Paraneptunicella aestuarii: one gene and its partner. The protein of the gene in region 1 interacts with the protein of each later gene in a pairwise test. Links are inferred from orthologs where the notes say so. Each region holds a gene or a part of one and is shown on either strand. Other genes may lie near its edges.

Evidence for each region.
Region 2: the proteins of KIH87_RS17925 (region 1) and mrdA interact in binary tests that used the Escherichia coli proteins (3 or more experiments, as listed by UniProt). The link is inferred for Paraneptunicella aestuarii from one-to-one orthologs.

The regions. Positions count from the first base shown.
Region 1 is NZ_CP074570.1:4,578,793-4,585,440, forward strand. Bases 1,564-4,798 are described here. They hold KIH87_RS17925 (penicillin-binding protein 1A), read right to left. Parts: upstream 4,437-4,798; coding sequence 1,764-4,436; downstream 1,564-1,763. Other genes in these bases: KIH87_RS17920 (NAD-dependent malic enzyme), read right to left, coding at 1,564-1,697. Also shown: more of KIH87_RS17920, read right to left, coding at 3-1,563; type IV pilus biogenesis protein PilM, read left to right, coding at 4,926-5,987; KIH87_RS17935 (PilN domain-containing protein), read left to right, coding at 5,975-6,565; KIH87_RS17940 (type IV pilus inner membrane component PilO), read left to right, coding at 6,562-6,648. UniProt on the Escherichia coli protein: Cell wall formation. Synthesis of cross-linked peptidoglycan from the lipid intermediates.
Region 2 is NZ_CP074570.1:1,448,894-1,453,569, forward strand. Bases 1,707-4,676 are described here. They hold mrdA (penicillin-binding protein 2), read right to left. Parts: upstream 4,179-4,676; coding sequence 2,235-4,178; downstream 1,707-2,234. Other genes in these bases: rodA (rod shape-determining protein RodA), read right to left, coding at 1,707-2,248; rlmH (23S rRNA (pseudouridine(1915)-N(3))-methyltransferase RlmH), read right to left, coding at 4,198-4,668. In the rest of the region: mltB (lytic murein transglycosylase B), read right to left, coding at 1-940; more of rodA, read right to left, coding at 1,130-1,706. UniProt on the Escherichia coli protein: Catalyzes cross-linking of the peptidoglycan cell wall. Responsible for the determination of the rod shape of the cell. Is probably required for lateral peptidoglycan synthesis and maintenance of the correct diameter during lateral and centripetal growth.

The DNA of each region.
Region 1 (6,648 bases):
AACTAGATGCTCACTCGCTTATATTGACGATACTCCGCCCTCCAGAAGTTCTTCTCGATTTTCTCCTTCAAAACATCGTCTTCAAGAACAAGAGCCAACTGCTCTTCTTGCGCTTTCTTGGCGACAGCAAACGCAATCTTCTTGCTTAGCTCAGGCACTTCTTTTAACGGTGGCAACAAATCTTTAGATTCGCCATTCGCATTTGGAGAGTATTCGGCAAGCGTTTCACTCGCTACCATCAACATACCATCACTTATCAGCTGTGCTTTAGAAGCCAACACTCCTAATCCGATACCCGGGAAAATATAGCTATTGTTACACTGTGGTATTGGATACATCTTTCCATTGAATTCAACAGGTTTGAATGGACTCCCAGTTGCAACAATAGCTTGCCCATTTGTCCATTCAATGACCTTTTCAGGATGCGCTTCGATCTGACGAGAAGGATTACTCAATGGAAATATAATGGGTTTCTCACAGCCTTTATGCATGGCCTTAATCACGGATTCAGTGAAAAGCCCTGCTTGCCCAGATACGCCAATTAGCACTCCAGGTTTAATATTCATCATGACATCCATCAACGAAGGATATTCACCATCAAACTGCCAGTTTTCCAGATTAGAATTTGCCTGAGCCAGCTTTTGTTGGAAGTCACGCAAATTAGGGGTAGATTCAGTCACAAGGCCAAGTCGATCCATCATGAAAATCTGACTACGAGCTTGTTCTTCGGAAATGCCCTCAGCACACATTTGCTGAATGATTTGCTCTGCAATACCACAGCCGGCTGAGCCAGCACCAACAAACACAACATTTTGTTGAGACAACTTCGCACCTTTGCTTCGACAGGCGGCCAGCAAAGTTCCTACAGTAACGGCTGCGGTCCCCTGAATGTCATCATTAAAACAGCAATATTTATCGCGGTAGCGATTCAATAATGGCGTAGCGTTGTGCTGTGCAAAATCCTCAAACTGGATCATAGCATTAGGCCAGCGCTTGTGTACCGCCTTCATGAAAATATCAAGAAACTCGTCGTACTCTTCCTGGCCTATACGCGGCATACGAGACCCCATATACATAGGGTCATTCAAGAGCTTCTCATTGTTAGTGCCCACATCAAGCATAATAGGCAAAGTATAAGCCGGACTTATGCCGCCACATGCGGTGTACAGAGAAAGCTTTCCGATAGGAATACCCATCCCACCAATACCTTGATCACCCAAGCCAAGAATGCGTTCACCATCGGTAACTACAATCACCTTCACGTTGCGCTTGGTCGCATTACGTAAAATGTCATCCATTTGATGGCGATCGCTATAAGATAAAAACAAGCCTCGAGCATTACGATAAATATCTGAAAACTGCTCACAGGCATCACCAACCGTAGGCGTATAGATGATAGGCATCATCTCATCAATATTTTCCTGTATCAGGCGATAAAACAAGGTCTCGTTATTATCCTGAATAGCACGCAGGTAAATATGCTTGTTCATAGGATCAGAAAAGCTGCTGTATTGGGCATAACAGCGTTTTAACTGTTCTTCAATAGACTCATACCTTGGTGGCAGCAAACCCGTCAGATTAAACGCCACCCTCTCTTCGGTACTAAATGCACTACCTTTATTTAGTAATGGCGTTTCAATCAATGCAGGGCCAGCATGTGGAATATATAAAGGATCGCTTATTCTTTTGTCGGTCATCTTACTACTTGCTTAGTTGGCGATTTTAATTTGTGGAAGCCGATGCGTTTTACGCTATTGTTATTTTTAGAAAATCTCTTCGGCAGCCGCAGGTTCAGTTTCAGATTCCCCTACCGGATCAATAATTTCATGCTCTTCGACAAAAGCCTGTGGCTCTGTTCCTGCGATGAAATACTCGAATCGGGAGGTGTGATCAATTCTGTTTGTCAATTTGCCTGTAGTGCGATCAATACGCACAGTGACAATACCTTCAGGAATATGCTTACTGGCTTCTTCTTTATCAGCCAAAGCAACATCCATAAAACGAATCCAGGCAGGTTGCGCAACACGGGCACCATCTTCTCCGCCCACCATCGCATTACCTATAATATTAGGGCTACGCTTTGTCAGCTCAGAAACTCGATTAAACAAGTATTTATTTCGAGAGGTGCGCCCTAACTCACGGTTCATATCGTCAAAGCCGACCCAGGATGTTGCCACAAGACCCGGCCCAAAACCGCTGAACCAGGTATCTCGAGCATCGTTCGTTGTACCTGTTTTACCAGCAATATCTTTGCGATTAAGTAAAGTATTGGCACGCCACCCGGTGCCACGCCAGTATGTTTTATTTCGACTACTACCACCACCAGTGATTGCAGAATGCATCATTTCACCGACCAAAAATGCATTTTGCTCAGAGATAACTCGCTCGGCTTGAGGAGGAATAGGGTTACTGGCATTTTCAGATGGATGAGGAACATTCTCAATTGCAGGTTCAAGTTGCGCTGTTAAATTATTTCCTGCAACACATTCAGGGCATGCTGTAGATGGATTAGCTTGCCAGACAAACTCACCAAATTGCCCCTCGATACGTTCAATAAAGTGAGGTTGAACTGAGTACCCACCATTAGCAATAACCGAGAACCCCGTAGCCACTTGCAACGGTGTTAGCGAAGCCGTCCCCAAAGACAAGGATTCATCCCGAGGCAAATCAGCCAACTCAAAACCAAAGTGACGCATGTGCTCACGAGCATTATCAATGCCCACGGCCCTTAACAGCCTCACGGAAACAACGTTTTTCGATTTACCCAGTGCAATACGCATTCGTATTGGTCCATCATAAACAGGAGGGGAGTTCTGAGGTCTCCAGGCATTACCCGAACTGCGATCCCATTGGTTAATGGGGGCGTCATTAATAACGGAAGCCAGTGTGTAACCATTCTCCAGTGCAGCGGAATACAGAAAGGGCTTGATGTTTGAACCAACCTGACGCTTCGCTTGGGTAGCTCTGTTAAACTGACTTTGATAAAAACTATAACCACCAACAATAGCTCGCACTGCACCATTATTAGGGTCGATCGCAACTAAAGCACCCGACACCTCGGGAAATTGAGAAAGTTGCCATTCTTGTTCGGTAGCCCCTTTCCAGCTTGCAGGTCTGATCCACACATAAGCACCGGCAGAAACAATATCACTGGCTAACTGTGGATCTTTGCCTTGCTTGTTATCACTGATAAAAGGACGAGCCCAAGCCAAACCATCCCAACTGATGTAATGATATTCGCCAAACTTATCCAGAACCGTAACCGCTTGCTCATAGACTTGGGTGACAATGGCCGGCACTAAGGGATCGTATTCCGTCTTGTCGGACAAATACTGCAACATCTGCTCTTCATTCCATGAAGGATCATCTAAATTGCTACTAGCTTTACTGTCAGAAGTATCTGAAACATCATCACTCATTTCAGTGCCCTCTGTTTTCACAGGTTCACTTTCAGGCATTTTCCATAATTGCGCGATAGGGCCTCTATATCCGTGACGTTCATCATAATCATGTAAATTCGCAATGACCGCATCACGCGCTGCAATTTGCATTTTTGATGGAACGGTCGCGTAAACATTATAGCCACCGGTTTCAGCTTCTTCTTTACCATAAAGAGCGATCATTTCTTCATAAATAAGATTCGCCAAATAAGGCGCATCCAACTCAATCTCAGCGCCATGACGCTCTGCCGTAACCGGTTCTTGCGCAGCAGTTAAATATTCTTGCTCGGATATATAGCCTTCACTCAACATACGCGAAAGCACCACTCTTCGGCGCATTACTGAACGTTGGGGACGACTTATTGGATTCATCGTGGAAGGCGCTTTTGGCAACCCAGCTAACGTTGCTATTTGGGCAAGATTGAGCTCTTTGATGTCTTTTCCATAATAAACCTGAGCAGCGGCACCGAAACCAAAGGCTCGATGTCCAAGCTCAACTTTATTAATGTAAAGAGTCAGTATTTCTTCTTTGGTTAATACGCGTTCAATGTGCCAAGCAATGAAGGCTTCTTTGAATTTACGTAAAAAGGTCTTTTCCCGACTAAGGAAAAAACCACGAGCCAACTGCATTGTTAAGGTGCTACCGCCCTGACCTTTTTCCCCGGTGAGCACCAGATTAACCACAGCTCGCATCACGCCAACAGGATCGATGCCTGGATGCTCAAAGAAACGGCTATCTTCAGTGGCTAAAATGGCATGAACTAACTGCTCAGGAACCTCGTCCAGTTCGAGTGGAATACGGCGCTTAACACCAAATTGAGAAATGAGTTTCCCGTCTTGAGTATAGACTTTCATAGGGGTCTGCAAACGCACATCCTTCAACACCTCGACACTGGGCAAGTCGGGTTTGATATAGAAGTACAATGCAGCTACCGCGCACACCCCCATAACCATGGAGATAATAGCAAAGCCCACTAACCTTTTAATGTATTTCACTACTTATCTGGTGTCCGCTAGAGAGAATGTTTTTAACAATGTCGTATTGTATATAACAATTTAGTTGATGCCATGGAAATTGCGATTTTCTAACCCAATTTAACGGTTATTTGCGTATCAAAAGCTATGAATAAGTATACCTATTCACTGACCCCGAGTATTTTAGTCAAACATACCTGAAATTACTGCCCCCTGAATGACAAAATCGATCAGGTAAGACCTGTGTTAAAGGTGTTTTATTCCATAACCAATCTGGCCTCAAAGCGATAGTACCAGTTGGACTTAGAACATGAGTTATTGCTCGAATCAATATTACCTCCTATGCTAAATCAAAGAGCAAATTATCCGGTTTTCTTAATGTCCAGATGCTAACAAGTATTTGGTAAGGCACAGGAAAATATACCTAAGTACATTAAAGAGAACCAAAGATGTGACCGATTTAGGTAATATTAAAAATTAACAATATAAAAACAATGGATGGAACGGTTTGTGCTGAATACGCTTTTTCAGGCTAAAACCCCTCAAATGCTTGGTCTCGATATTGGCACTCGATATGTCAAGGCTTTGCTATTGGAAAAGAAAGGGGAACAGCTTCATGTCAATGCAATGGCGTGTGAACCCATTCTTGGGGACGCTTTCGCTGAACGTGAAATCAAAGATTTTGACGCGGTAAGCAATGCCATTCGTAAAATCAAACACAACCTGAAATTGAAAGTTAAAGATGTCGCTGTTGCAGTATCAGGCGCAGCCGCATTAACCAAAGTTGTACAAATGCCATCAGGGCAAACCGATTTAGAACTGGAAGGTCAGATCGAATTAGAAGCCGACAGCCTCATCCCTTACCCGCTTGAAGATGTATATCTGGATTTCGAAGTCCTAGGTGTTAATAACAGTGACTCGGAAAAGAATGACATACTACTCAGTGTGGCTCACAAAAATATCGTCGATAGTCGTATTACTCTGTTAAGAGAATTGGAATTCGAACCCAAAGTGATGGATATGGAAGGATACGCGCTCGGCAATTCACTGGTTCAATTTATTTCTGGTGAACCAGAAAAAATTCACTGTTGTTTTTGTGTGGGAGCAAGTCAGCTTCAACTTACCGTTATCCAAGGGAATAGAGTTATCTACAGCAAAGAGTTTCCATTTGGTGTAGACAAACTGATTTCAGATTTATGTTTATTGCATGGATTGGACAAGATCACTGCCGCCAAGCAATTACATAGTAATGAACTTCCAGAGAGCTGGAAATTTGATACCTACCCGCAATTTTTAGGTAACCTTCAACAGCACATCAATAGAGCTCTACAGTTATATCAGAATGCATCTAATGCTCCTCTGCCAGAACAACTTTTATTGTGTGGTGGAGCAAGTGCTATTGAAGGATTGGTCGATGACCTCTCCAGCGATCTTGGTAAATCTATAAAGCTGTTTAACCCATTGGATTCGATGATCCTATCCGAAGACATCAAAAGCTCATCGCTGTTCGGTTCACAATTTGCCATTGCGGCAGGTTTAGCTATAAGGAGTTTAGACCCTTGTCACATATAAACCTGTTACCCTGGCGCGAAAAGCTTAGAGAAAAACAAAAACAACAATACATCGGCGTACTTGCTGGCGTTGCAGTATTCATGCTGACAATCATGTTTTTAGTTGCATCTTTTGTCGATAAGCTCATAGACAACCAAAATAAGCGCAACCTATTCCTGCAACAACAAATAGCGGTTTTGGATGTCAAAATAGCAAAAATAAAGAGTATTAGAGAAAGTAAGCAATCACTTGAGCAACAAATCGCACTCATAGAACAGCTTCAAGCCAACCGCAATATTGCTCCACAAATCATAGATGAATTAGCCAAACTGGTTCCTTCCGGTATTGCATTTAAGAGCTTAAAACGTACTGAAAATCGTATTGAGGTACTTGGTATCAGCGAGTCCAACAATCGACTTTCCGAGTTCATGCGTAATCTGGAACACTCAGAGGTGTTTATCAATAATGAACTGTCATCCATTGTTGCTGGTGCATCTTCCAACGAAGCCGGCAGTGATTTTAAACTCACATTTAAGATTAGCCCTAAAGTTGCACCTGAATTTAAGCCCTTGAGCACGGAAGGGGAGCAGAAGTCATGAAGTTTGATTTCGAAAAACTCAAGGAAATGAACGATCTGGATCCGGAACAGATCGCAATATGGCCTTTTGAAGTCAAAATTGTC
Region 2 (4,676 bases), 3.1 Mb from region 1 along the record:
GTTCAAATTCCAGCAATTTGGCATCGGCATCTGCTGGGACTTTATCCATATGAGGTGTGAACAAACGAACCCCTTTGCTTTGGATGTCTTGCCAGGAATGGTTGAACTTTAAGTCCTTGTTAATCAGGGAGGTGTATTGTTGACCATCAACCTGGGCTGGAAAGGCGACCGATTCACCCGTTTTCCAGCCGTGGCGTTTAAAATAGTTGGCAACGCTGCCTATGGCATCAACCGGGTTGTTGAGCAGGTCTCGAATACCATCACCATCGAAGTCGATAGCGTAATCGCGGTAGCTGGAAGAGATAAACTGCCCCCAACCCATGGCTCCGGCATAAGAGCCTTTTAATTCGGTAATATCCAGCTTTTCATCTCGGGTGAGTACAAAGAATTCTTCCAATTCTTTACGGAAGAACTTGGCGCGAGGAGGATGATAAAAGCCGAGCGTGTATAGGGCATCTAAAACCGAGTATTTGCCTTTGTATGTACCGTAAAAGGTTTCAACACCAATAATGGAAACAATGATTTCTGCCGGAATACCAAGTTCCTGTTCGGCTCTTTGTAATGTTTCCTGATGAGTATTCCAGAATTCCAGCCCTTTACTGATCCGTTTTTCTGTCAGGAAAATAGGATAATACTGATACCAAGGCTTGGCTTCCCAAGGGCGACTAATGGCTTCGAGAATACTGGGGTTAGGCTGGGCATCTTTAATATAGCTTTCGATATATTCAGGAGAAAACTGATGCTCTTGCACCATTTTCTGTACGAATTGATCGATTTTTTCTTTGATGTCGGGAGATGTTGCTGTGGCTGATTGGCTGCTCTTTTTTGCAGCATCAGCAATGTTACCAGCATCATCTGCGTACAGATTGAATGCTGTTACACCAAAACACAGCGCCATTCCCGCAATGGCTTTGCGTTTCAATAAACTTGTTTTGCGCATTTTATTCCACCATTCACTTTCGTATGTTACTAACTGTCGTCGAAGTGAGTGTTTTTATTATGGGTTTTTAATTTTGTAATTATAGCCTTGAGCTAACCTTAATTATTGATTCTTTTGTTGGTTTCTCAAGTTGATCCAGCACATAAAAAGGGATGTTACCTGCGTTTCTGCCTTTCGTTTTTATACCTATTATTCACGAGACATGAAACGTTTTTGCGTTGCGATCGCCATAAGAATGCCAAAACCTGTGAGTATTGTCACCATCGAGGTTCCACCATAACTCACAAGAGGCAGCGGTACGCCCACGACGGGAAGTATTCCAGAAACCATGCCCATGTTGACGAAGACATACACAAAAAAGGTGAGGGTGATGCTGCCAGCCAGCAGTTTACTGTAGGCTTCCTGCGCACGGATGGCGATGATCATGCCGCGTATCACGATGAAACCATATAAGGCCATTAGTGCGCTAACGCCAACAAAACCAAACTCTTCACTGAATACCGAGAAAATAAAATCAGTGTGGCGTTCCGGCAGGAATTCCAATTGTGATTGAGTACCTTGCAGCCAGCCTTTACCTTCCATGCCGCCAGAGCCGATGGCAATTTTGGATTGAATAATATGGTAACCCGAGCCCAGAGGATCGCTTTCCGGATTTAGAAAAGTGAGTACGCGCTGTTTTTGATAATCCTTCATTAAAAACATCCATAATATCGGCGCGAATATCAGCCCGGCAGCCGCGAGAAAGCTCATGAGTTTCCAACGCAAGCCTGCTAAAAAGATGGCAAATATCCCTGAACTGGCAATAAGCAACGACGTACCCAAGTCGGGCTGCTTGGCGATCAGCAAGGTTGGCGTGATTACGATAAGAAATGCAATGGCAACCTGGCTGGTACGTGGCGGCAGGTTAGCTCGGCTGATATACCAAGCCACCATCATGGGAACCGCAAGCTTCATGATTTCAGAGGGCTGAAAGCGGAAGAAGCCTAAATCCAGCCAGCGTTGGGCGCCTTTTCCCGATACGCCAATGGCAAGCACCGCTACCAACATGAGTACGCCGATAACATAGAAATAAATGGATAATCGTCGATAGGCTAACGGTGGGATTTGAGCAACCAGTACCATTGCCGAGAAGGCCACGCCTAAACGTACAACCTGTTTTTTCACTAAAACCAGATCCTGCCCGCCTGCTGAATAAATGGTAAACAGGCCAACCGCCATCAAGGTTAATAGTGCCAGCAATAAGGGCGCATCAAGATGGATCTTGGCAAGAAATGTGGTTTTGTTCGGATCGAGTTTATTCCGCACCATGTGAGTCTCTATCTTGCTGAGTATGATTGGCTAATGTGTCACTGTTTTCTGAATTAGGTTCTTCAGAGATAAGCGGAGGTAGATCTCTAAACTGATAATCCATAATTTTACGGGCAATAGGCGCAGCTTGTGAGCCACCGTGTCCGGCATTTTCCAGCGCGACAACTACCACGATTTCAGGGTTTTCATAAGGCGCATAGCCTACGTACATGGCGTTATCGCGCAAATGCTCTGCCAGCTTTTCGGCATCGTATTCTTCATCTTGCCCGATACTGATAACCTGAGCTGTACCAGTCTTGCCGGCTGATATGTAGTTGGCATCTTTAAATGCTTTCTTGGCAGTGCCGTGTTCGCGATTCACTACGCCGTACATGGCATCAAGAACAACATCCCAGTTTTCCGAGTTTTTGACTTCAAGCGGCTGCAATGATTTTGGCTCGGCCAATTGCACTTGTCCTTCGTAGTAAAAGCCTCGCAATAGCTGTGGAACGTAGCGCTCGCCACGATTTACCAGAGTCGCCACTGACACCGCTAGCTGAATTGGCGTGGCTGTCCAGTAGCCTTGCCCGATACCGACCGAGATAGTGTCGCCCATATACCAGGGCTGATTATATCGGGCACGCTTCCAGCCTCGTGATGGCATGTTGGCGTCGGATTCTTCGTACAGGTCGATACCGGAATATTCGCCAAAGCCAAAGGCATGCATTTCGTCACTGATGCTGTCGATACCCAGTTTGTACGATAAGTCATAAAAGAAGGTGTCGCAGGATTGTTCTATAGCACTGGTGACATCCATCCAGCCGTGTCCCCAGGGTTTCCAGTCGCGCCATTCATGTTCAACGTTTTTCAGCTTGTACTTGCCTCGGTCAAACATCTTGGTGTCTGGGCGAATCACATTTTCTTCCAACCCTAATAATGCCAAATGGGGTTTAATCGTTGAAGCGGGCGGGTATTGTCCCTGAGTCGCACGGTTAATGAGCGGGCGATCTTTGGAATTGAGAAGCTTGCTGTAACTTTTGCTGCTAATACCATGCACAAACAGGTTGGGGTCGTAGCTGGGGTTGCTATACAAAGCGAGAATGCCGCCATCTCTAGGGTCAAGAGCGATAATCGCCCCTCGTTTGTCTTCCAGAGCTCCTTGCGCCACTTTCTGTAACTTGATGTCAATATTCAGCGCGATGTCCTGACCGGGAGTGGGGGGCTCGAACTTCAAGGTACGAATAACGCGCCCTTTGTTGTTAACCTCTACTTCCTGATATCCCACTTTGCCGTGCAGCAATTGTTCGTGGAATTTTTCGATACCTTGCTTGCCGATATCATAGGTGGCGGCGTAGTTGGCTTCTTGCCCTGCTTCTTTCAGTTTGTTCAGGTCTTTTTTGTTGATTTTCGCCACATAACCCAGCATGTGGGTGAGTGTGTTGGCATAGGGGTAATAGCGCGTTAAGCGAGCATCTACCACGACGCCTGGGTAACGATGCTGGTTGGCTGAGACGAGCGCTACTTCTTCCTGTGTTAACTGGTTACGCAAGGTCACGGGTTTAAAGCGACGCTGGCGTCTAAATTCTTTATAGAAGTCGTCGATCTCGGATTGTTCGAGATTGAGCAGGGTTTTCAAATATTCCAGTGTTTCTTTGAGGTCATCGACCTGTTCTGGAATGATGCGAAGACTGAAAATAGGGCGGTTTTCTGCGAGTAAAACGCCATTTCTATCGTAGATTAAGCCTCTGTTTGGCGTGACCGGCAGTACCTTGATGCGGTTACCGTTAGAGCGAGTCTGGTAATCCTCGTAACTGGTGATTTGCAGGTAATAGAGGTTGCTCAATACCGCAAACATCATGAGTGCAACCACCATTAATGCAATGATAGAGCGACGGGCAAAGAGATTTGCTTCGGCGGTATGGTCTCGTATCGTTATGCGTTTTGGCGGCAAAAGATGAATTCCGGTTTACTTATTCCCTATGATAGGGGTGATTATTATTTAAAGACCATGCTCTATACAAGCTTTCAGCCAAGACAATTCTTACCAAGGGATGCGGCAGGGTCAAGGACGACAGTGACCATTTTTGTTCGGCAGCAGCAACGCATTCAGGTGAAAGCCCTTCTGGTCCGCCAACCATCAGGCTAACATTACGTCCATCGTGTTGCCAGCGTGTTAGCTGTTCAGCAAGCTGGTGAGTGTCCCAAGGCTTGCCGTTTACTTCCAGGGCGACGATGCGATTTCCTTGCGGAATCGCTTCTAAAATTTGCTGCCCTTCTTTTTGTAAGATTCTTTTAATGTCGGCGTTTTTTCCCCGTTTACCCGGCGTTATCTCCTTGAGTACCAGGCTGGTATCAGGGGGGAATCGGTTCGCGTATTCTAAAAAGCCTTGCGTTACCCAAGATGGCATTTTGTTGCCTACCGCAACAAGCTGTATTTGCATAGGTTATG